DNA from 4 places in the Edwardsiella tarda ATCC 15947 genome. Region 1 is predicted to be linked to each of the others. Evidence: predicted binding sites of a transcription regulator. Region 1 holds the regulator's gene; each other region holds the start of a gene.
The links. The regulator LexA, encoded in region 1, represses DNA repair genes until DNA is damaged. The targets are predictions, from matches to a motif close to TNCTGTATGTACATACAGNA.
Positions count from the first base shown of each region.

Region 2: a site for LexA is predicted at 2,177-2,196, ahead of DCL27_RS08770 (YebG family protein). Genes of this name have one in related genera too.
Region 3: a site for LexA is predicted at 2,300-2,319, ahead of DCL27_RS09170 (metal-dependent hydrolase). Genes of this name have one in related genera too.
Region 4: a site for LexA is predicted at 2,338-2,357, ahead of dinB (DNA polymerase IV). Genes of this name have one in related genera too.

Region 1 is NZ_CP084506.1:3,306,943-3,311,954, reverse strand. It holds gene dpiB (sensor histidine kinase DpiB) at 1-1,307, shown strand, start outside; gene dpiA (two-component response regulator DpiA) at 1,300-1,986, shown strand; gene lexA (transcriptional repressor LexA) at 2,117-2,725, shown strand; gene dinF (MATE family efflux transporter DinF) at 2,865-4,199, shown strand; gene zur (zinc uptake transcriptional repressor Zur) at 4,221-4,697, opposite strand.
Region 2 is NZ_CP084506.1:1,898,225-1,903,236, reverse strand. It holds gene cfa (cyclopropane fatty acyl phospholipid synthase) at 60-1,214, shown strand; gene cspE (transcription antiterminator/RNA stability regulator CspE) at 1,709-1,918, shown strand; gene DCL27_RS08770 (YebG family protein) at 2,217-2,525, shown strand; gene yqfB (N(4)-acetylcytidine aminohydrolase) at 2,669-2,989, shown strand; gene DCL27_RS08760 (EAL domain-containing protein) at 3,534-4,388, shown strand; gene DCL27_RS08755 (S9 family peptidase) at 4,499-5,012, shown strand, end outside.
Region 3 is NZ_CP084506.1:1,983,886-1,988,897, forward strand. It holds gene DCL27_RS09155 (fructosamine kinase family protein) at 1-812, shown strand, start outside; gene DCL27_RS09160 (YniB family protein) at 858-1,403, opposite strand; gene hxpB (hexitol phosphatase HxpB) at 1,589-2,248, shown strand; gene DCL27_RS09170 (metal-dependent hydrolase) at 2,409-2,957, shown strand; gene DCL27_RS09175 (L-cystine transporter) at 3,377-4,765, shown strand; gene kdgR (DNA-binding transcriptional regulator KdgR) at 4,836-5,012, opposite strand, start outside.
Region 4 is NZ_CP084506.1:2,715,461-2,720,472, reverse strand. It holds gene DCL27_RS12680 (pyridoxal phosphate-dependent decarboxylase family protein) at 1-1,666, opposite strand, end outside; gene dinB (DNA polymerase IV) at 2,382-3,440, shown strand; gene pepT (peptidase T) at 3,642-4,895, shown strand; gene dcuC (C4-dicarboxylate transporter DcuC) at 4,892-5,012, shown strand, end outside.

The DNA.
Region 1 (5,012 bases):
CGGCCAAGATCGGCCATAAGATGCAGTTTAATAAGCCGGGCGCCCTCGAACGGGGAGAGAGTTACTTTATCTCAGGCAAAGGGTCGCTGGGGATGGCGATGCGCGCCAAGACGCCGATCTTCGACCATCAAGGGAAGGTGATTGGCGTCATTTCCCTGGGTTATCTGGTGAGTAAGATCGACAGCTGGCGGCTCGACTTCTTGCTGCCGATGGCGGGCGTCTTTGTCGGGGTACTGGTGTTGATGATGCTACTATCTTGGCTGTTCGCCGCCCATATTCGTCGGCAGATGATGGGCATGGAGCCTCGTCAGATAGCGCAGGTGGTGCGTCAGATGGAGGCGCTATTTGGTGCGGTATTCGAGGGGCTGATCGCCGTCGATCCTGAGGGGCAGATCACGGCAATAAACCGTAATGCCCGCAAAATGTTGGGGCTGAGTGCCCCGGGACGCCAGTGGCTGGGGCAGCCGATTAGTCAGGTCGTTTCACCGGCAGATTTCTTTACCGATCGTATCGATGAAGATCGGCGCGATGCCATTCTGACCTTTAATGGTTTGAACGTGATCGCCAATCGGGCCACTATCCGTTCCGGCGATGGTGATACCCTGCTTGGGGCGATCATCAGTTTCCGTAGTAAAGATGATATCAATACGCTGAATGCGCAATTGACGCAGATCCGGCAGTATGTCGATAGCCTGCGCACCGTGCGTCATGAGCATCTTAACTGGATGTCGACCCTCAGCGGGTTGCTACAGATGAAGGAGTACGATCGTGCGTTAGAGATGGTGCGCGGAGCCTCGCAGGAGCAACAGCAGTTGATCGATCATCTGCGCGATGCCTTTAGCGATAAGGTGGTTGCCGGTCTGTTGTTTGGTAAAGTGCATCGGGCGCGCGAGTTGGGGCTGACGTTGACGATTGTCGAAGGCAGCCAGTTGCATGCCCTGCCCAGCGGTTTAGATAGTACAGAATTCGCGGCGGTGCTTGGCAACCTGCTCGATAACGCCTTCGATGCGAGTCTGAAGAACCCGGCGGGCAATGGGAGCGTCGAGGTGTACTTGTCGGATGAGGGGGCGGAGGTCATTATCGAGGTCGCCGATCAAGGATGCGGCGTGCCGGATGCGTTGAAAGATAAAATTTTTGAGCAGGGCGTCAGTAGCAAGGTGGAGGAACCGGGGGAACATGGTATCGGCCTTTACCTGATTGCCCGCTATGTGGGACGTTGCGGGGGCACCATTACGCTGGAGGATAACCAGCCCTATGGCACCCTATTTTCTGTATTTATCCCGAAGGTGAAGAGTGAGCATGAATAAAATCAATATATTAATCGTCGAGGATGAGACTCCACTGGCTGAGATGCACGCGGAGTTTATTCGTAATCACCCCGGCTGTGGTCAACTGTGGCTGGCCGGTAATCTGGCGCAAGCTCGGGCGATGATTAAAAGCTTTCACCCGGATTTAATCTTATTGGATAACTATTTGCCCGATGGGGTAGGGGTACAACTCCTGCATGAGTTGGCTCAACAACGTTACCCTGGTGGTGTGGTGTTGACAACCGCTGCCAGCGACATGAATACCGTTTCCGAGGCGGTGCGTAGCGGCGCCTTCGACTATCTGATTAAGCCTATCGCCTACGAACGTTTGGGACAAACGTTGGAGCGTTATCAGCAGCGTCACTCCATGCTCAGTGGGCGCCAGAATGCCAGCCAACGTCAGATCGATAGCATGTATAACGCCTATGCGCGCGGCGACAGCAAAGAGGATCTGCCGGTGGGCATCGATGCCTTGACGCTGGAGAAGGTGCAGGCGTTATTCGTCGATGAGCAGGCACGCCATACCGCAGAGAGCGTGGCGCAGAGCTTGATGCTGAGCCGTACCACGGCGCGCCGTTACCTAGAGTTTTGCGCCGCACGCCAACAGATCGTGGCAGAGATCGTCTACGGCAAGGTGGGGCGCCCACAGCGCATCTACCGCGCACAGAGTAAAAATTGACGTTGATAGCGCGCTGGGGGCTTATCGGGGATCGCACCTAGGGCCCGCTGTTTTGTGTATTTCACGGTTTTAAATTATCCGCTACCTGTATATACTCACAGCAAAACTGTATAAACGAACAGGGGGCGGAATGAAAGCATTAACGGCCAGGCAGCAGCAGGTCTATGATCTGATTCGCGATCATATCGAGCAAACCGGCATGCCGCCGACGCGTGCCGAGATTGCTCAGCGCCTCGGCTTCCGCTCGCCCAATGCTGCCGAGGAGCACCTGAAAGCGTTACAGCGCAAGGGGGTGATCGAGATTGTCTCCGGCGCCTCACGCGGTATCCGTCTGCTGATGGAGGACGAGTCTGGCTTGCCCTTGATCGGTCAGGTCGCCGCGGGTGAACCCTTGCTCGCGCAGCAACATATCGAAGGGTATTACCAGGTCGACCCCTCGCTGTTTAAACCCAGTGCCGATTTTCTGTTGCGGGTGAATGGCATGTCGATGCGCGATATCGGCATCCTGGATGGCGATCTGTTGGCGGTGCACAAGACTCAGGATGTACGCAACGGCCAGGTTGTTGTGGCACGCATTGAAGATGAAGTCACAGTAAAACGATTGAAAAAGCAGGGGAATGTGGTGCAATTGTTGCCGGAAAATAGCGATTTTCAGCCCATCGTCGTCGATCTGCGCGAGCAGAACTTCACCATCGAGGGGCTGGCAGTGGGAGTGATCCGTAACGGCGACTGGATCTAAATCGCCCCAGGCTTGAGCCGTTTTGGTTCCACTCGGCCGATTCACGCCGTCATTTCTCTACCCCGCGGACATCGAGTGCGCGGGGTTTTTTTATGGTGCTTGCCGCGGTCAACGCGGGCTAGCTTGATAAGGGGGAGGGATGCGAGGTTTCCCGCAGGCGGACAAGGCGTTATGGCGCCTGGCGTTGCCGATGATCCTATCCAATGTCTCTGTACCCCTGCTGGGGGTGGTGGATACGGCGGTGATCGGCCATTTAGATTCACCCGTTTATCTGGGCGGGGTAGCAGTGGGCAGCATGGCGACGACCTTTCTGTTCATGTTATTGCTGTTTTTGCGTATGAGTACCACCGGGCTATGTGCCCAAGCCTACGGCGCAGATGATCGTCCGGCCCTGGCTCGAGCCTTGGTTCAGCCCCTGCTCATGGCGTTGCTGGCCGGTGGCGCGATTGTGGTATTGCGTGGCCCATTGATCGAATGGGTTCTGCATATCGTCGGTGCCGAGTCGGCAATTCAGGCTCAGGCGCAGCTCTTCATGAGCATTCGTTGGCTGAGCGCACCGGCGACCTTGGCCAATCTGGTGATCCTCGGTTGGCTGTTAGGGGTGCAGTATGCCCGGGCGCCGGTCCTTCTGCTGGTCACGGGCAACCTGGTCAACATCGTTTTGGATCTCTGGTTCGTGGTCGGTCTGGGCTGGAAGGTAGCCGGTGCGGCGTGGGCCACCCTGATCGCCGACTACGTCACCCTGTTATTGGGAGTGGGGTTGCTGCTGCATGTCATGCGGCGGCGTGGATTACGGCGGGAACATTTCCATCACGCCTGGCGCGGCGATCTGCGCCGTTTGCTGGCGTTGAACCGCGATATCATGCTGCGCTCGCTACTATTGCAGATCTGCTTTGCCTCACTGACGGTGATCGGTGCGCGTCTCGGGGCCAGCGTGGTCGCGGTCAATGCGGTGCTGATGAATCTGCTGACCTTCACCGCCTACGCGCTCGACGGTTTCGCCTATGCGGTTGAGGCACACTCTGGTCGAGCTTATGGCGCGCGCGATGCCGCCGGATTGCAGCGGGTATGGCGCGCCGCCTGCCGTCAGGCCGGCATGGTCGCCCTGCTATTTGCCGTCGCCTATGGCCTGTTTGGCCGTGACATCATTGAGCTATTAACGACGTTGCCCCAAGTGCGCGCATTAGCGATCGCTTATCTTCCTTGGCAGATGGTGTTGCCGTTACTCGGGGTGTGGTGTTACCTATTGGATGGGGTATTCATCGGTGCGACGCGTGGGGCGGATATGCGTAACAGCATGGCATTGGCCGCGTTGGGTTATGGCCTGACATTGTTGAGCGTGCCCTGGCTGGGTAATCAGGGTTTATGGTTGGCGCTGGCGGTCTTTTTGACGCTGCGTGGCCTGTCTCTGTGGCTGATCTGGCGACGCTGTTGGCGCGAGGATCGTTGGTTTCCCTCCCCCTCGGCAACGTAGGAGGAGGCGGGAGACGCGGGATTAGTGTGACGCGGGCTCTGTCTCTGCCGGCTGTTGCGCACAGGCCTGACAGAGGCCATGTGCCTCGATCACACTGTGCTGCACGCTAAATCCCGCCTGTTGTGCCAGTAGTGCCAGTTGCTGTTGCAGGGCATCGGCTGGACGCTCATGCACTTGACCGCAGCGGTGGCAGATGAGTAACGCCGAGATGTGGCTCGGTTCGTCGAGGTGGTGGCACATCACGTAGCTATTGGTGGATTCGATCTTGTGGATGAAGCCTTGTTCCAGCAGGAAGTCGAGCGCCCGATAAATAGTCGGCGGCTTGGCTTGAGGTTCGGAGACACGCAGCAGATCGAGCAGATCATAGGCGCTGATGGCGCCTTGCTGGGCGGCCATGAGGCGTAGTACCTCCATCCGCTGTGGCGTGAGGCGGACATTCCTCTGCCGACAGAGCTGCTCGGCTTGGGTTAACAGTCGCTGCAAATTTGGGGTGGTCATGAGTGCGGTTTCCTGCCAGTAGCGTACCGTGATTTTACCACAATTAGGGCCTGTCTCGTAATGGGCGCCTTTGTCTAGGTGACATCTGCTACGCCACGGCCGCGTGATGAGGTTGGAATATCACCGCTAGTATTTAAGTCCACCCCTCGCATAAAGAACCTCAATAAACTTACACCCCGGGGTTGTAGGGGTTGTAGGGGTTGTAGGGGTTGCCGGTTGAGGGTCAGCCTTGTTGTTTTCTTGTCCTAAATATCGTTGCTATTTCGCCGGATGGGCAGACGCGTACTGGATGACAGGGTAATTTTTCCTGTTCTA
Region 2 (5,012 bases), 1.4 Mb from region 1:
GACTTCAACAGCGCGGTATGAACGCGGGAATGCATGAGTACGGCGGGAAGGTATGTGTAATGAGTAGTGCGACCTGTATTGAAGAAAGCGCATTAAAACAGGATAACTGGTATCGCATCGCGGAAGAGATGCTGAACCGGGCCGGAATTGCGATAAATGGTAGCCAACCCTATGATATCCAGGTGAAAAACCCAGAGTTCTTTCACCGAGTCCTACAAGAGGGTTCCCTCGGTTTGGGGGAGAGTTATATGGATGGCTGGTGGGAGTGCGAACGCTTGGATATCTTCTTCCAGCGGATTCTCACCGCGGGCCTCGACAGCCAACTACCGAAGCATTTCGCCGATATCGTGCGCATCGCCTCTGCGCGTCTGTTTAATCTCCAGAGCCGTAAGCGCGCTTGGATCGTGGGTAAGGAGCACTACGATCTGGGTAATGATCTGTTTAGTCGGATGCTCGACCCTTACATGCAATACTCCTGTGCATACTGGAAACAGGCCGAGACGTTGGAGCAGGCGCAGCAAGATAAATTGAAGTTAATCTGTGACAAGTTACAGCTCGAGCCTGGCATGAAGTTGCTGGATATCGGTTGTGGTTGGGGAGGATTGGCACACTACGCTGCGGAACATTATGGGGTCTCCGTCGAAGGGGTCACCATTTCCGCCGAGCAGCAGAAGATGGCGCAGGCCCGCTGCCAAGGATTGGATGTGAAGATCCTGCTACAGGATTATCGCGATCTGAACAACAACTATGATCGCATCGTTTCCGTTGGGATGTTTGAGCACGTTGGGCCGAAGAATTATCGTACTTACTTTGAAGTCGCGGCGCGTAATCTCAAACCCGATGGATTGTTCCTGTTGCACAGCATCGGGTCGAATCAGACCGATCTCAATGTTGATGCCTGGATCAATAAGTATATCTTCCCTAATGGCTGTCTACCTTCTGTGGCGCACATCGCGACGCACAGCGAAGGGCTGTTTGTCATGGAGGATTGGCACAGCTTCGGACCGGATTATGATCGTACCTTGATGGCATGGTATCAGCGTTTTCAGGCGTGTTGGCCAGAGATCAGTGCCAACTACAGCGAGCGTTTCTATCGTATGTTTTGCTACTACTTGACGGCGTGCGCTGGTGCCTTCCGCGCGCGCAATATTCAGCTATGGCAGGTCTTGCTCAGTCCAAAAGGCGTCGAGGGTGGGTTGCGTGTACCGCGCTAGGATTGATTGGCAATAGTGATAATTTCCTAATTATTATTGGCGTCGGGCATTGGCTCGGCGCTTTTTTATGTCACAGCTCTCATCGACAGCGGTTATTCAATGTCGAAAAATCTCATAAATTATATTTTAAGAGAATAATTTAATCATTGTGATTTTGATCATAATAATGAAATATCAAGCGTTTTCCGATGGGGTTTATTGGGGGTAAATGGCTAACATCATGTATTAAAAGGATATTTATATTTAATTGCATTTGTTTTCCCCATGAAAATAAAGATGGTGCTAGCCGTTATGATGCTCTGTTCGAGGGGCGAAAATATGGTGAATGATTTGCACCATCAGATAATTTATGCCTTAATAATGCCGTCCTTAGACGGAGCACGTTCTCTGGTGGAGAAATATCTGGAGTGATGTTTCTACTACCCGATGAGTGTGTCGCCACGCTTAGGGTGAGTCGCCCCTACGGGCAATATTTTAAAGTGAAGGAAAGTGTAATGAGCAAGAAAACCGGCCAGGTCAAATGGTTCAACGAAAGCAAGGGATTTGGGTTTATCACGCCAGCTGATGGCTCAAAAGATGTCTTCGTCCATTTCTCTGCTATCCAGAGCGACGGTTTCAAGACCTTGGCAGAAGGTCAGCAGGTTGAGTTCTCTATTCAGGACTCCCCGCGCGGCCCGGCTGCGGCCGACGTGGTTGCCCTGTAAATACAGCGTATTCACCACGCTGCATGCACGCTGACACCGTGGTGTTAATACGGGTGCCAGCGGTATGAACGGCCCTTGATGGGGCCGTTTTCTGTTGTTTTATCATCGTCATCCCACCCTGTTATTCCGCATTGTGTTGTCACACTATCCTAGTCGATGCGCTGCTTTACTCTGCTTTATGCTTGTTCCTCTCGTTGCTCGCGTAGTTATCCCTGGTCGCCTGATGGCGTAAGACTTGCAGCGAGCGCCGCCATCCTTTACTGTATATAAAAACAGTGACGCAGTGAGCGAGAGTAAGATGGCAGTAACGATTCAATATGTTGTGGTACGCGATGGGGTGGAAAAAATGACCTTTGCCAGTAAGAAAGAGGCAGATAATTACGACAAGATGCTCGATCTCGCCGATAACTTAAGCGAGTGGTTGGCCTCATCGCCTGTGACACTGGCGGAGGAGACGCGTGAGGCGTTAGGTTTCTACCTGGCTGAGCAGAAAGAGTCACTTTCTCGTCTATTGCGAGGGGCTAGTCTTGCCTCGTTACAAAATAGTGATGCCGATGAGGGGCGAGTAAGCGAGACGGAAGAGGGAGCAGAACGCCAGGTGGCGTAGCATAGCGCTAGCGGGCGTGTCGAGGCGTAGACATAGCGCATGCGCCTGGCGTCAAATAATATTGATTGGCGTATAGATTATGGCGAGATATTATGCTCGCCATAATTTCTCATCTCGATTACCGCCTTACATCTATGACACTCATCAAACCCGATATTACTTTTTATCAGCGTTTTGCCGCAGATATTCTCGCCGGTCGTAAGACCATCACCTTGCGAGATCGCAGTGAATCACATTTTCATCCCGGCCAACAATTAACGGTTGGTTATTACGAGGAGACGCGGCTGTTTTGTGTGATTGAGGTGATCAGCGTAACACCGTTGGATTTTTCTCAGTTGAATGAACAGCATGCCGCTCAAGAAAACATGAGTTTGGCGGAATTACGTCGCGTGATCCAAGAAATCTACCCACATCAGGATGCGCTTTATATGATCGCCTTTCGTCTGGTGCGGCGGTTAGGCTAATCGAGCCCGCTCCCCTGATCAGCGGAGCGTTGGAGAGATGGCGATAACCCTCTCGGGTGAGCTCCAGTGTGCGTAAATGGAGTCTGGATGTATCTATTGGCTAATAGATAAGCGTAAGCGATAATTTATTTTTTATCTCGTATAGGCTTACGCGTTATTACTTTTCCTATTTAAATAGAGATTAACGCTCAAAGATGAGCATAAATTGGTTTTTTATTTTGTATTGATGTGCGCGCCAGGCAATAAATCTGGTTTTTTTGGATATTCATCTTGTTCCAATGTTGATTATATCTACTCATTCGGTTGTTCTGCGCTAGAATAGTACCGTATAAGGATACTATTTGATTAATCATACTAATATACAAGGAACGTTGATGTCGTGTATCAAAATGATAATTGGTCGTCTCATAGACAACGGGTACAATACGTAGGATAAAAATGATGAGTGACTGCTGCAATCATGACAGGATGTCAACTTCGGCGCGCTATACCGTAAAGTCCCATGACTTCTCCAACGAGAAGTGAAATAACGTCAGATAACAGAATGAATACTGAACATTACCATCTATTAAGTGATGTGATGGCGCCGGAAGCGCAGCAGGAGTCACGAGAAATATTGTGGGAAAGATTACAATCTGCCCTCTCGGCGTCTGAGTTTTCCCTGCAGTATTATCCGCTATGGGGGAAAACGGGCCATCTTCAGGGGGCGGAGATCCAGGTGCGTTGGCACCATCCGCATTACGGGTTATTACAACCCGCTCAGTTTCTCTCGGCGGTGATCCAGTGCGATTTGGCCGGTGCCTTATTTGGCTGGATTGCGGCGCAATCATTGCCCTTGCTGCGGCGATTGCGGCAAGAGGTTTATCCTGACTTTTACTTGTCACTGACCCTTCCGTTGTCCTTGGCGGAGCAGGTGGATACCTTCACCGTTTGGCGTCAAGCTCTCGTGGCGCATGACTTGCCGTGCTCGGCGTTGGCGCTGATTTGGCAAGGTGCGCTGGGGCAAAACGTGGAGGCAGCGCAGCTCGCCGGATTACGTCGCGTGCAGCAACAGGGATATGCTGTCGCATTGGCAGAGTATGGGGCTGACTATCATCTATTAACCGCCTTACCCGATCTTCCGCTCGACCATCTCTATATTCCCGCCGCTTTAGTCGCCTTACTGCCGCATCCCGAGGCGATGTTATTAGTTAAATTATTATTAGATCTCGCCGAAAAAATGGGGATTCGCTGTATCGCTCAGGGTGTCGATGATATTCAACGCTTCGAGTGTCTGAGTACAGCAGGGTGCCGCCATTTCCAAGGCGCCTATCTTTTCCGTCCGATGAGTGCACATCAGCTGTTGGTCATGGGGCGCCTGTTGGCGGAGTCGGAGGATGAGGCGGCGTCGCGTAGTTAGTGTGCGGACGGCTACGCGGCTTAAGCAGAATATTTTGCGTTATTGACACCGACAGATTGGCTCACCTTGTTATAAGATAGCTTGTGTGATGAATCTGTTAGGCATTGATAATGACAAAGGCACCGAAAGCAGCAAAACATCCCTATGAGATGGTCATCCATGGGGAGCGGCGGGTCGATGACTATTACTGGCTGCGCGACGATACGCGTCGTGATCCGCAGGTTTTAGCCTACCTTAATGCAGAGAATGCATACAGTGAGCACTGCCTTGCGCCGCAGGCCGCATTACGCGAGCAGTTATTGACTGAGATGGTGGCGCGCATCCCTCAACAGGATGCTTCTGTGCCTTATGTCCGTAATGGTTATCGCTACCAACATCGTTATCGAGCGGGGGCCGAATATGCGGAGTATTGGCGTCAGCCGGCGTCGTGCTGTAGCGAAGAGGGGTGGCAATGTTTGCTCGATTGCAACCAGCAGGCGCAGGGGCATGAGTTTTATGCGCTGGGCGCGCTGGAGGTCAGCCCGGATAATCGCTTATTGGCGATTAGTGAAGATACCGTATCTCGCCGGCAATATACGGTACGCATTCGCACGATAGAGGATGGCAACTGGCTGGAGGATAGCA
Region 3 (5,012 bases), 1.3 Mb from region 1:
AGCGTCTTGAGCTCCCCGGCGGGACGGTACACCGTGCCTGGCGGATCAGCGATGGGCAGCGCAACGTCTTCATCAAATGCGACACCCCCGACTTCTTACACAGCTTCCAGGCAGAGGCCGATCAGTTGGCGCTGCTGGCGCGGAGCGCGACGGTGCGTACCCCCCAGGTATATGGCGTCGGCAGCACCCGAGACGCCAGCTTCTTACTGTTGGAATACTTGCCGGTGCGTCCGTTGGATGCGCATCATGCTTACCTGCTCGGCCAACAGCTGGCACGGCTACACCGTTGGGGTGAACAGCCACAGTTTGGTTTCGACACCGACAACTTGCTGGCCACCTCCCCGCAACCCAATACCTGGCAACGGCGCTGGTCGACCTTCTTCGCCGAACAGCGCATCGGCTGGCAGCTACAGTTGGCGGCGGAAAAGGGCATCACCTTTGGTGACATCGACCAGATCGTCGAGCGCGTACGAAGCGGCCTGCAAGAGCATCAGCCACAACCGGCGTTGCTGCACGGCGACCTGTGGCCAGACAACATGGGGCTCAGCCCGGCGGGCCCGGTGATCTTCGATCCCGCCTGTTATTGGGGCGATCGCGAATGCGATCTGGCGCTGTTACCCCTCTATCCGCAACTCCCCGCACAGATCTACGACGGTTATCAGAGCGTCTGGCCACTCCCGAAAGACTTTATTGCGCGCCAGCCGCTCTACCAGCTCTATCACCGCCTCAACCACTGCAATCTGTTCGCCGGTCCTCACCTGGCGCTGGCGGGCAAAGCCATCGATACGCTTATGCACAGCGACGCGAGCTAATCCGCGCATCCCCCGCGACGGTCAGGCGCTCATGCCTGGCCGCGCTTATATCATCCCCAGCAGACGGAGCACCAGGTAGCCCAGCGCCAACAGGATCAGCGGCAACAGATAGAGTGGGAAGATTTGCAGCAGGATGGTGTGATGAGGGATGACGACACGCTGCTCCAGCTGCGCGCGCGTCTGCCCGGTCTCACCTTTGGCTTGCTCGAGGATCAGATAATCCTCCAGTCCCTCACGAATGTGGCGTACCTGGCGCGTCATACGCGCCCCGGAGGTGCAGAGTGCCATGCCGACAAAGATGAACCAATAGATCACGAAAAACAGCACATTAGCGGCGGTGATCCCCTCACCCCACACCGGAAGCGGCGAATGTTGCCAAAACAGATCCAGAAACGGTGTATTGAAACGCACCATGTCGATCATCACATGAACGAAATCCAGCATCACCGCGTTGATACCCTGCTGCTTTTCACTGTGTTGGTAGAGGAAACCCAACAACGAAATCAACGTCGACAATAGCGCAGGAATGAACACTATCCAGCCCAAGATACGCTTGGCGATCGCCATCCAACCGGCCTGTTGATAGGTCATACTCACCCCTCAGTTACTTAATCCTTAAATTGATGCCGCGCAGTCTACGTGGCTATGCGCGGCGACGCAATCGGCAGGAGGCGCCCGCCACACGCTGCGGGGGGACTTGCACATCATCTGCTTAAACAAAAGCATAGTGAATGATACAGTAAGCGCACTGACTTTCTGCCCACGCAAGGAGCATCATGAGTACTGGACGCATCACCACCGCCCTCTTCGATATGGATGGGTTATTGATAGACTCAGAACCATTATGGCAAAGCAGCGAGCTGGAGATCTTCGCTGAGTTGGGGCTCAACATACACGATGATGTGCCAGAGACGCTGGGCCTGCGCATCGATCAAGTGGTTCGCCTGTGGTATCAACGCCAACCCTGGCGCGGCCTGAGCCAACAGGCGGTGTGTCAACGCATCCTGGATCGGGTACTGGAGCAGGTGCGAGAGACACGCCCGCTATTGCCCGGCGTGGAGGCGGCGCTACGCCTATGCCGCCAGCAGGATCTGCGCATCGGTTTAGCCTCGGCCTCGCCGTTACCCATGCTGCAGGAAGTGCTGAAAATGTTCGCCCTGGAAGAGTACTTCGATCACGTGGCCTCCGCCGAGCATCTGCCCCATAGCAAGCCACATCCGGAAGTCTATCTGGGGGCCGCCGAGGCGCTCGGCAGCGATCCCCTGTCCTGCGTCACGCTGGAGGACTCCTTCAACGGCATGATCGCCACCAAAGCGGCGCGTATGCGTTCGATCGTGGTGCCCGCCGCCAGCGCCTTCGACGACCCGCGCTGGGCCTTGGCCGAGGTCAAGCTGGCATCGCTAGAGCAGTTGCGCGCGCGCGATCTCCAGCCCTGACGCCCCCTCAGCGGGGAGCCACGCACCCGGGGTCGCACAAAAAGGCCCCTTTTCTGTATATTTATACAGCAAACAGCCATCAGTGACGCTGTCACCTATTGCAGAATCGTCTGACTACGATACTCTGGATAAATTCACAGTATTTAGATTAGGCACTCTCATGACGGCGGAAGGCCATCTCCTCTTCTCGGTAGCCTGCATCATCCTGGCGAAGAAGGCCGAGGTGACGCCGGTACTGGCGCACGGTGACTGGTGGCATATGATCCCCGGTGCGTTGCTGACCAGCCTGTTACCGGACATCGATCACCCGCGCTCCTTACTCGGTCAGCGGCTACGCTGGATCTCGGTGCCTATCGCCCGCGCCTTTGGCCATCGTGGTTTTACCCATAGTCTGCTGGCCATCGGGGGGGCGCTCTATCTGCTCAACCACGAATGGCCCAGTACCACCTGGGGGATCCCCGCCGATGCCCTCCAGGCGATGATCATCGGTTACCTCAGCCACCTGCTGGCCGACATGTTGACGCCCGCCGGGGTCCCCTTGCTCTGGCCAATCCGTTGGCGCTTTCGTCTGCCGCTACTGGTCACTCGCCAGGGCAATCAGCTAGAGCGTGTACTCTGCCTGGCCTTGGTCGGCTTCTCCCTCTACTGGCAAGGCAATCTGATGCCGCTGATGACCTTGATCCAGCACTATACTGGCCACTACTGGTAACCCTCACGCCCTATCCTCACCACACGTTTTAAGCCGCCTTGCCTCTCCGAGACGAACGGGGCGGCCTGCCAAGCCGATGATAGCGGCCGTCGTCGGCAATCTGCTGACTGCTGCGGACTGTCCGTTGCGTGCACCCTGCATGCTGCCATCGCCCCACCCTGGAGCCCGATCCAGTACGGCACGTCCTAGCGCCGACTCGCGGCGCGATCCCCCGGCGGCCAAGCGAGCACACTACGGGTAACGCGCGCTGACTCACACTCTGCTGGCTGAATTTGCGACAATCTCGCTCTTATCGTTATATTTAATTCCATTTCGTTCTAAAACGGGCAGCGGGAGTACTGATAATCTGTCGCCCAGAATGTCGATCGAATGATCGGCCATAACAATGACAACGGCATCTTGGTTGAGAGGACTTTGGGATGAACCTACCGCTTATCGGTAATATCGTGGCGTTTGTCGCGCTACTACTGCTACTGGCGCGCGCGCGCCATACTCATTGGAGCCTGGCGAAGAAAGTCTTGGCCGGTCTGCTACTCGGCGTCCTGTTTGGTCTGGTGCTGCAACTGATCTACGGTGCCGACCATCCGGTGCTCAAGCACTCTATCGCCTGGTTCAATATCGTCGGCAACGGTTACGTCCAACTGCTGCAAATGATCGTCATGCCGCTGGTCTTCGTCTCGATCCTCAGCGCCGTGGTCAAACTGCATAATGCCGCCTCCCTGGGCAAGATCAGCCTGTTAGCGATCGGCACCCTGCTGTTCACCACCCTGATCGCCGCACTGGTCGGTGTCGCCGTCACCGATCTGTTCGGCCTCACCGCCGACGGCTTAGTGCAGGGCAGTCAGGAGAGCGCGCGCCTGCAGATGATCGAAGGCAGTTACGCCGGTAAGGTCGCCGATCTCAGCGTGCCGCAGCTCATCCTCTCCTTCATTCCGAAGAATCCGTTCGCCGAATTAACCGGCGCCAGCCCGACGTCGATCATCAGCGTGGTGATCTTCGCCGCCATCCTCGGCAGCGCGGCGTTGCAGTTACTGAAAGATGATGGCGAACGTGGACCTCGTGTGCTGCAGGGCATCGATACTCTGCAGGCGTTGGTGATGAAGTTAGTACGCCAGGTGATGAAGTTAACGCCTTACGGGGTGTTCGCGCTGATGACCAAGGTGGTCGCCAGCTCGAATATTCACGACATTATTAAGTTGGGCGGGTTCGTCGTCGCCTCCTACCTCGGTCTGGCGATCATGTTTGTGGTGCATGCCCTGATCCTGTCGCTGGTCGGCATCAATCCGCTGCGCTTCTTCCGCAAGGTGTGGCCGGTGCTGACCTTCGCCTTCACCAGTCGCTCCAGCGCCGCCAGCATTCCGCTGAATGTCGAGGCGCAGACGCGCCGCATCGGCATCCCCGAGTCGATCGCCAGCTTCTCCGCCTCCTTCGGCGCCACCATCGGTCAGAACGGTTGTGCCGGCCTCTACCCGGCGATGCTGGCGGTCATGGTCGCGCCGACCGTCGGCATCAACCCCTTCGATCCGATCTGGATCGCGACCCTGGTCGGCGTGGTGACCGTCAGCTCGGCCGGGGTTGCCGGCGTCGGCGGCGGCGCCACCTTCGCCGCGCTGATCGTGCTACCGGCAATGGGACTCCCGGTTACCCTGGTCGCGCTCCTGATCTCTGTGGAACCGTTAATCGACATGGGGCGGACCGCCCTCAATGTGAACGGCGCGATGACTGCCGGTGCGGTCACCAGCCAGCTGCTGCGTCAGACCGATCGCCAGGTATTCGACGCCGACCAAGACGCCGAACTGCAACACTAACCCGCTTAGCGCTACACGCAACGACAACGGGGGCCACTCGGCCCCCGTCTGCATCAAGACTCACTGCGGATCAGAACGGATAACTGTGGCAGCCCATCTGCTCGGAAATGCGGCGCGCCGCCCGGTGCAACATGGCCACATACTCCTGCTTGGCCTCCTCGGAAAAACGTAAGGTCGGGAAAGAGATGCTCAGTCCGGCCACCACGACGCCAAAACGATCAAAGACCGGCACGGCGATGCAACGCAA
Region 4 (5,012 bases), 590 kb from region 1:
TCACATGCTGCATAATTTCATGTGTTAAATGAACGTTCATCGGGTAAACCTTCAGCGCGAATACCATGGCCTCTGGGTCACTGGCGTCACGATTATATTCGGTGACGCGGAAGCCGGTGCTGAAGCTCATGTACGGAGTATATTGCCCGTTAATTTTCTTACCGCTACGGAACCACTCATACAGTTTGTTACCCACATCCATGGTCAATTTGTTATTGGCCACTAATTGGGATTTATAAGCCGGATCAGTCAGCTCATGTTGATATTGTTGATGTGCCATGACGCCTTCCGGATAAATACGGAACAGGGTGACCAGGCTGTAATCATCCGGGTTGACACAAACGGTATCCGCATTTTCATGCAGTAGGTTACGCAAATAATATTGGTTTTCCAGGATACCGCCCATGATGGCTTGGAAGCCTTCATAGCCGAAGTACTTCATCGTCGCCCAACCAGCCAAGGCGCCGGTTGCGGCACGAGAGACTTCCAGCGTGTAGTCCAGGGGGTTGTACGGAGAACGCGGTTGCAGGTAAGCGGAGCCCGGACGTTTCAGAATGCTTTCGAACTCTTCGGCGTTACGATAGGTGAAGCAGCTGCTGGCGTAAGGCGTAAAGCCGGCTTTATGGAAGTCGAAGCCAATGGCATCGGCATACTTCATCGCTTCCAGCGCGTGGCAGTTGGCTTCGATGAACGGTAACAGTGCCTCGGTGAATTGCAGCGGGTTCTTGGCAAAGTCATATTTTCTAAAGGCCAACCATGACCAACTGGTGACGGCATCGCAGTACAACAGTGCCTTACCGTAAGGGGAGGCGTTCGGATATTGATCCAGCAGTTTACGTACCCCGGCGACCGGGTCAAAGGCGTTGGCATCGGTGGTCCCCATGGTACATACCACGGAGGCGACTGGGATTTTCTTGGCTTGCAATGATTTCAGCACCGCTTCCAAATCTTGCAGATCCATGGCGTTGGTGTCGGGATCGGTCTTGATGCGGATGATGTTATCCATCCCCAACCCCATCCAGTCGGTGCTGTTTAGCATGGTGTAGTGCGCCTGCTGTGAGCACAGTACTTTGGCATCGGTACGGATACCGCTGTGACGGGAGTTAGGCAACACACGGGTCAATGCGTATTTTACATGATAGGTCCAGCAGCCTGAACCCCCATAGGTGTAGACACAGCCTGAATGTTTAGCATCCCAACCGACCAAGTTGGCCAGCATCCCCGCACTTTCCAGTTCGGCGCGGTGCACGTTCCAGGAATATTCCCCTTCTAAGATATTGGGGGAGAAAATCTCTGACATGATAGCCGCGATAATAGAGGCGGTGTTGGCCTGCGGGATCACGTTACACATGGTCAGCGGATGGCCCCAGTTAGGGAGCCCTTCGAACAGCGCGCTGGTTTGTGCGATGACCTGATCGCTGCTGCTCATTTTATCCGCCATTTCAATATCTTTAACTTTATCGAAATCAATAGTCAAAGCCGGATTTTGGCCGAGATAAGCTGGGCCACCATCGTTAGGACGCAGCTTATTCAGATGTTCAATGGCTTTGGCTATAGACTTGGATAAAGGATCATTATCGTCACTGAATGCAGAGGGAAATGCAGAGCACATTTCTTCGCGATATTTGGCCCACTGTTTGTTGCTATTACCGTTATTCGCTTTCATTTGGATGTCCTTGATATGGTCTTTATCACAAGTGTGATAAGCCGCAAACCCATCTCTCAGCGCTAGCTGCGTTGGGAAAAGGAGAACGACCACGGATAGGTAACTAAAAGCTATATTACATATAGTGACTCTATATTTTGGGGAAGCTGTCCCCTCGCTGTAGTTAAACAGCTAACAAAACTGCTGGCGAGGTATCTGCTTAATTATTCATACCCGGCGAGCTAACGTGTTTAATTCTAGCACCACAAAATAAGTCAGTTGAAAATAAATAGTGTAACCATCACAAAGAGCTGATTATGCTGTAATCGAGGCCGATAGTTTCATATTACAAATCAAATAATGATAGGCCGTGATGGTTGTGTGATGGGAATCTCAATAATGGCGCTAGATGATGAGAATGCAAATGCTATGCCTGATTATTTAATCGATTTTGTTTGCTAATTTCTAATGACACAGAGTGGCAGAAGGATGAAACATTGTGAAATGGTTGGTTATCATGATTGATAATATCCGCATGGTGAATTACCCATCGATAAATATTTCTTGGTTAAAATTACATCATAATTAAAGTTTACTCTTATTATTATTTACGACCGTGCGGGAAGCTATCTATTTGGTTATAGTTTATTAGCGTGATGATAAAACGTGGCGGGTTGAATAATAATACACAATGCTGTATATTTATACAGTTATTGATTGAGGGTGGGGCGCTCAGATGCGTAAGATCATTCATATCGATATGGATTGTTTCTTCGCCGCGGTCGAGATGCGCGATTTTCCGGCGCTGCGCGAGGTCCCGTTGGCGATCGGCGGCAGCGGCGAGCGGCGTGGGGTCATTAGCACCGCGAACTATGCCGCGCGGCGCTATGGCGTGCGTAGTGCGATGCCGACGGCGCAGGCGTTGAAGCTGTGTCCGCATCTGACGTTGCGTCCGGGGCGTATGGCGGTTTATAAGGCTGTGTCGGGGGAGATCCAGCAGATTTTCCGCCGCTATAGCGCCTTGGTCGAGCCGCTATCGCTGGATGAGGCCTACCTCGATGTCAGTGACTGTCCCTTGTTACAGGGCTCGGCGACGCGTATCGCGCAGCAGATCCGCGCCGATATCGCCAACGAGTTACACTTGACCGCCTCCGCCGGCGTGGCGCCGCTGAAATTTCTGGCTAAGATCGCCTCGGATATCAATAAACCCAACGGCCAGTATGTGATTCCGCCCGAGCAGGTCGATGCGTTTGTTCAGGCGTTGCCGTTGGCGAAGATCCCCGGCGTGGGGAGGGTGACGGCGGCCCGCTTGGCCGAACTGGGATTACACCGCTGTGCCGACGTGCGCGCCTACGATCTTGCCACCTTGCTGCGTCGTTTCGGTAAATTTGGCCGTGTACTGTGGGAGCGGAGTCACGCCCGGGATGAACGCGAGGTCAATCCCACTCGGCAGCGTAAATCGGTTGGCGTAGAAAAGACCCTGGCGCAGGACATCAGTGATTGGGCGGCCTGCCAGCAACTGTTAGCGCAGCTGTATCCCGAGTTGGAGCGGCGTTTGGCTCGCGTCCAACCGGATCTGCGCATTGCCCGGCAGGGGGTCAAACTCAAGTTTGCCGACTTTCAATTGACGACGCAGGAGCACGCCTACCCTTATCTCGATCGGGACGATCTGTTCGCGGTGGCGCGCCAGGTCTGGGAGACGCGCCGTGCCGGACGCGGGGTTCGTCTGGTGGGATTGCATGTGATGCTGCCCGATCCGCAACGGCAGAAACAGCTCACACTGGACATCCTCTAGCCGCTCTAGCGCACACTTCTCTCTATCTCGTTAACTCATTATCGCGTTGCGGATAGTTGCAGGCTTATCGCGTGAGTCCCCACCCCCTTATCCCTCCGCCTCCCCACTGGCGTTTTTCTTACCGTTCTTGCTGTCGCTTCAAACTTTTACGAGACCATTACTTTTATAATTCCCGGCGTTGGCATTCAAGGAGTATAAATAATGGATATTATTGATCGTTTTATTAGTTACACCCAAATTAATACCACCACCGATCGTGACAAGGGTGCGCAGGGCATCATGCCCTCCTCGCCGGGACAATTGCGTCTGGCGCAACGCTTGGGGGAGGAGTTGCGTACGCTCGGTCTGGAGGAGGTGGTGGTGAGGGAGAACGCCATCGTCACCGCCACCTTGCCGGCGAACTGTACCGCGTCGTTGCCGACGGTGGCGTTCTTCGCCCATTTGGACACCAGCGCCGAACAGAGCGCCGATACCCATGCCCAAGTCCTGCCTTATCATGGCGGCGATCTGTGCCTGAACGCCGAGCGGCAGATCTACCTGCGTCAGAGCGAGTTCCCCGAGCTGGCTGATTACATCGGCGATGAGCTGATCGTGACCGACGGCACCAGCCTGTTGGGGGCGGATGACAAAGCGGCCATCGCCGCCATCATGAACGCCTTGCAATTCTTGCAGGCTAATCCGCAGATTGCCCACGGCCCGGTCAAGATCGGCTTCGTACCGGATGAGGAGCAGGGGCTACGTGGCGCCAAGGCTTTCGATACCGAGTCGTTCGCTGCCGACTTTGCTTACACCCTGGATTGTTGTGGTATTGGTGAGCTGGTGTGTGAAAACTGGAATGCCGGCGACGTGGAGGTGGTGTTCACCGGCGCGTCGGCGCACCCGATGTCCGCCAAGGGTAAGTTGAAGAACTCGCTGCTGATGGCGCACAAGTTTATTGCCATGCTGCCGCCGGGTGAGGCGCCGGAGTATACCGAGGGTCGCGAAGGATACTATTGGGTGAAGCAGTTAGCCGGCAATAGTGCGCGCACCGTGTTGAAGCTGGATATCCGCGATTTTACCGAGGCAGGCTATCGCCAGCGGATGGCGTTCATTCGCCAACTAGCGGATAGCTGTGCGGCGCTATGGGGCGGGGGGAGTGTCGATGCCCGTCTCTCCGATCGTTATGCCAACGTCGCCAACAGCCTGCAAGGGGAGGCGGCTTTCCCGGTCGAGATCGCGTTACGTGCCTATCAGCGCTGCGGCATCACGCCGCGTCCGGTACCGATGCGTGGCGGCTATGATGGCGCCGTCTTGTCACAGAAAGGATTACCCTGCCCCAATCTATTTACCGGGGCGCATAACTTCCACTCCATCTATGAGTACCTGCCGGTGAAATCGCTACGGGCGGCTAGCGAGGTGGTGGTGGCGGTGATTGCCGAGACGCATGCCCACTTCACCGCCGAGGAGCAGGCATGATCCAGGTGATTATCGCGCTGCTGGTGATCGTGGTGGTGGCCCGCCTGATCCTACGCGGCTATAAGGCCGAGCCGGTGCTGTTGGTGGCTGGCCTGCTGTTGATGTTCTGTACGCAGT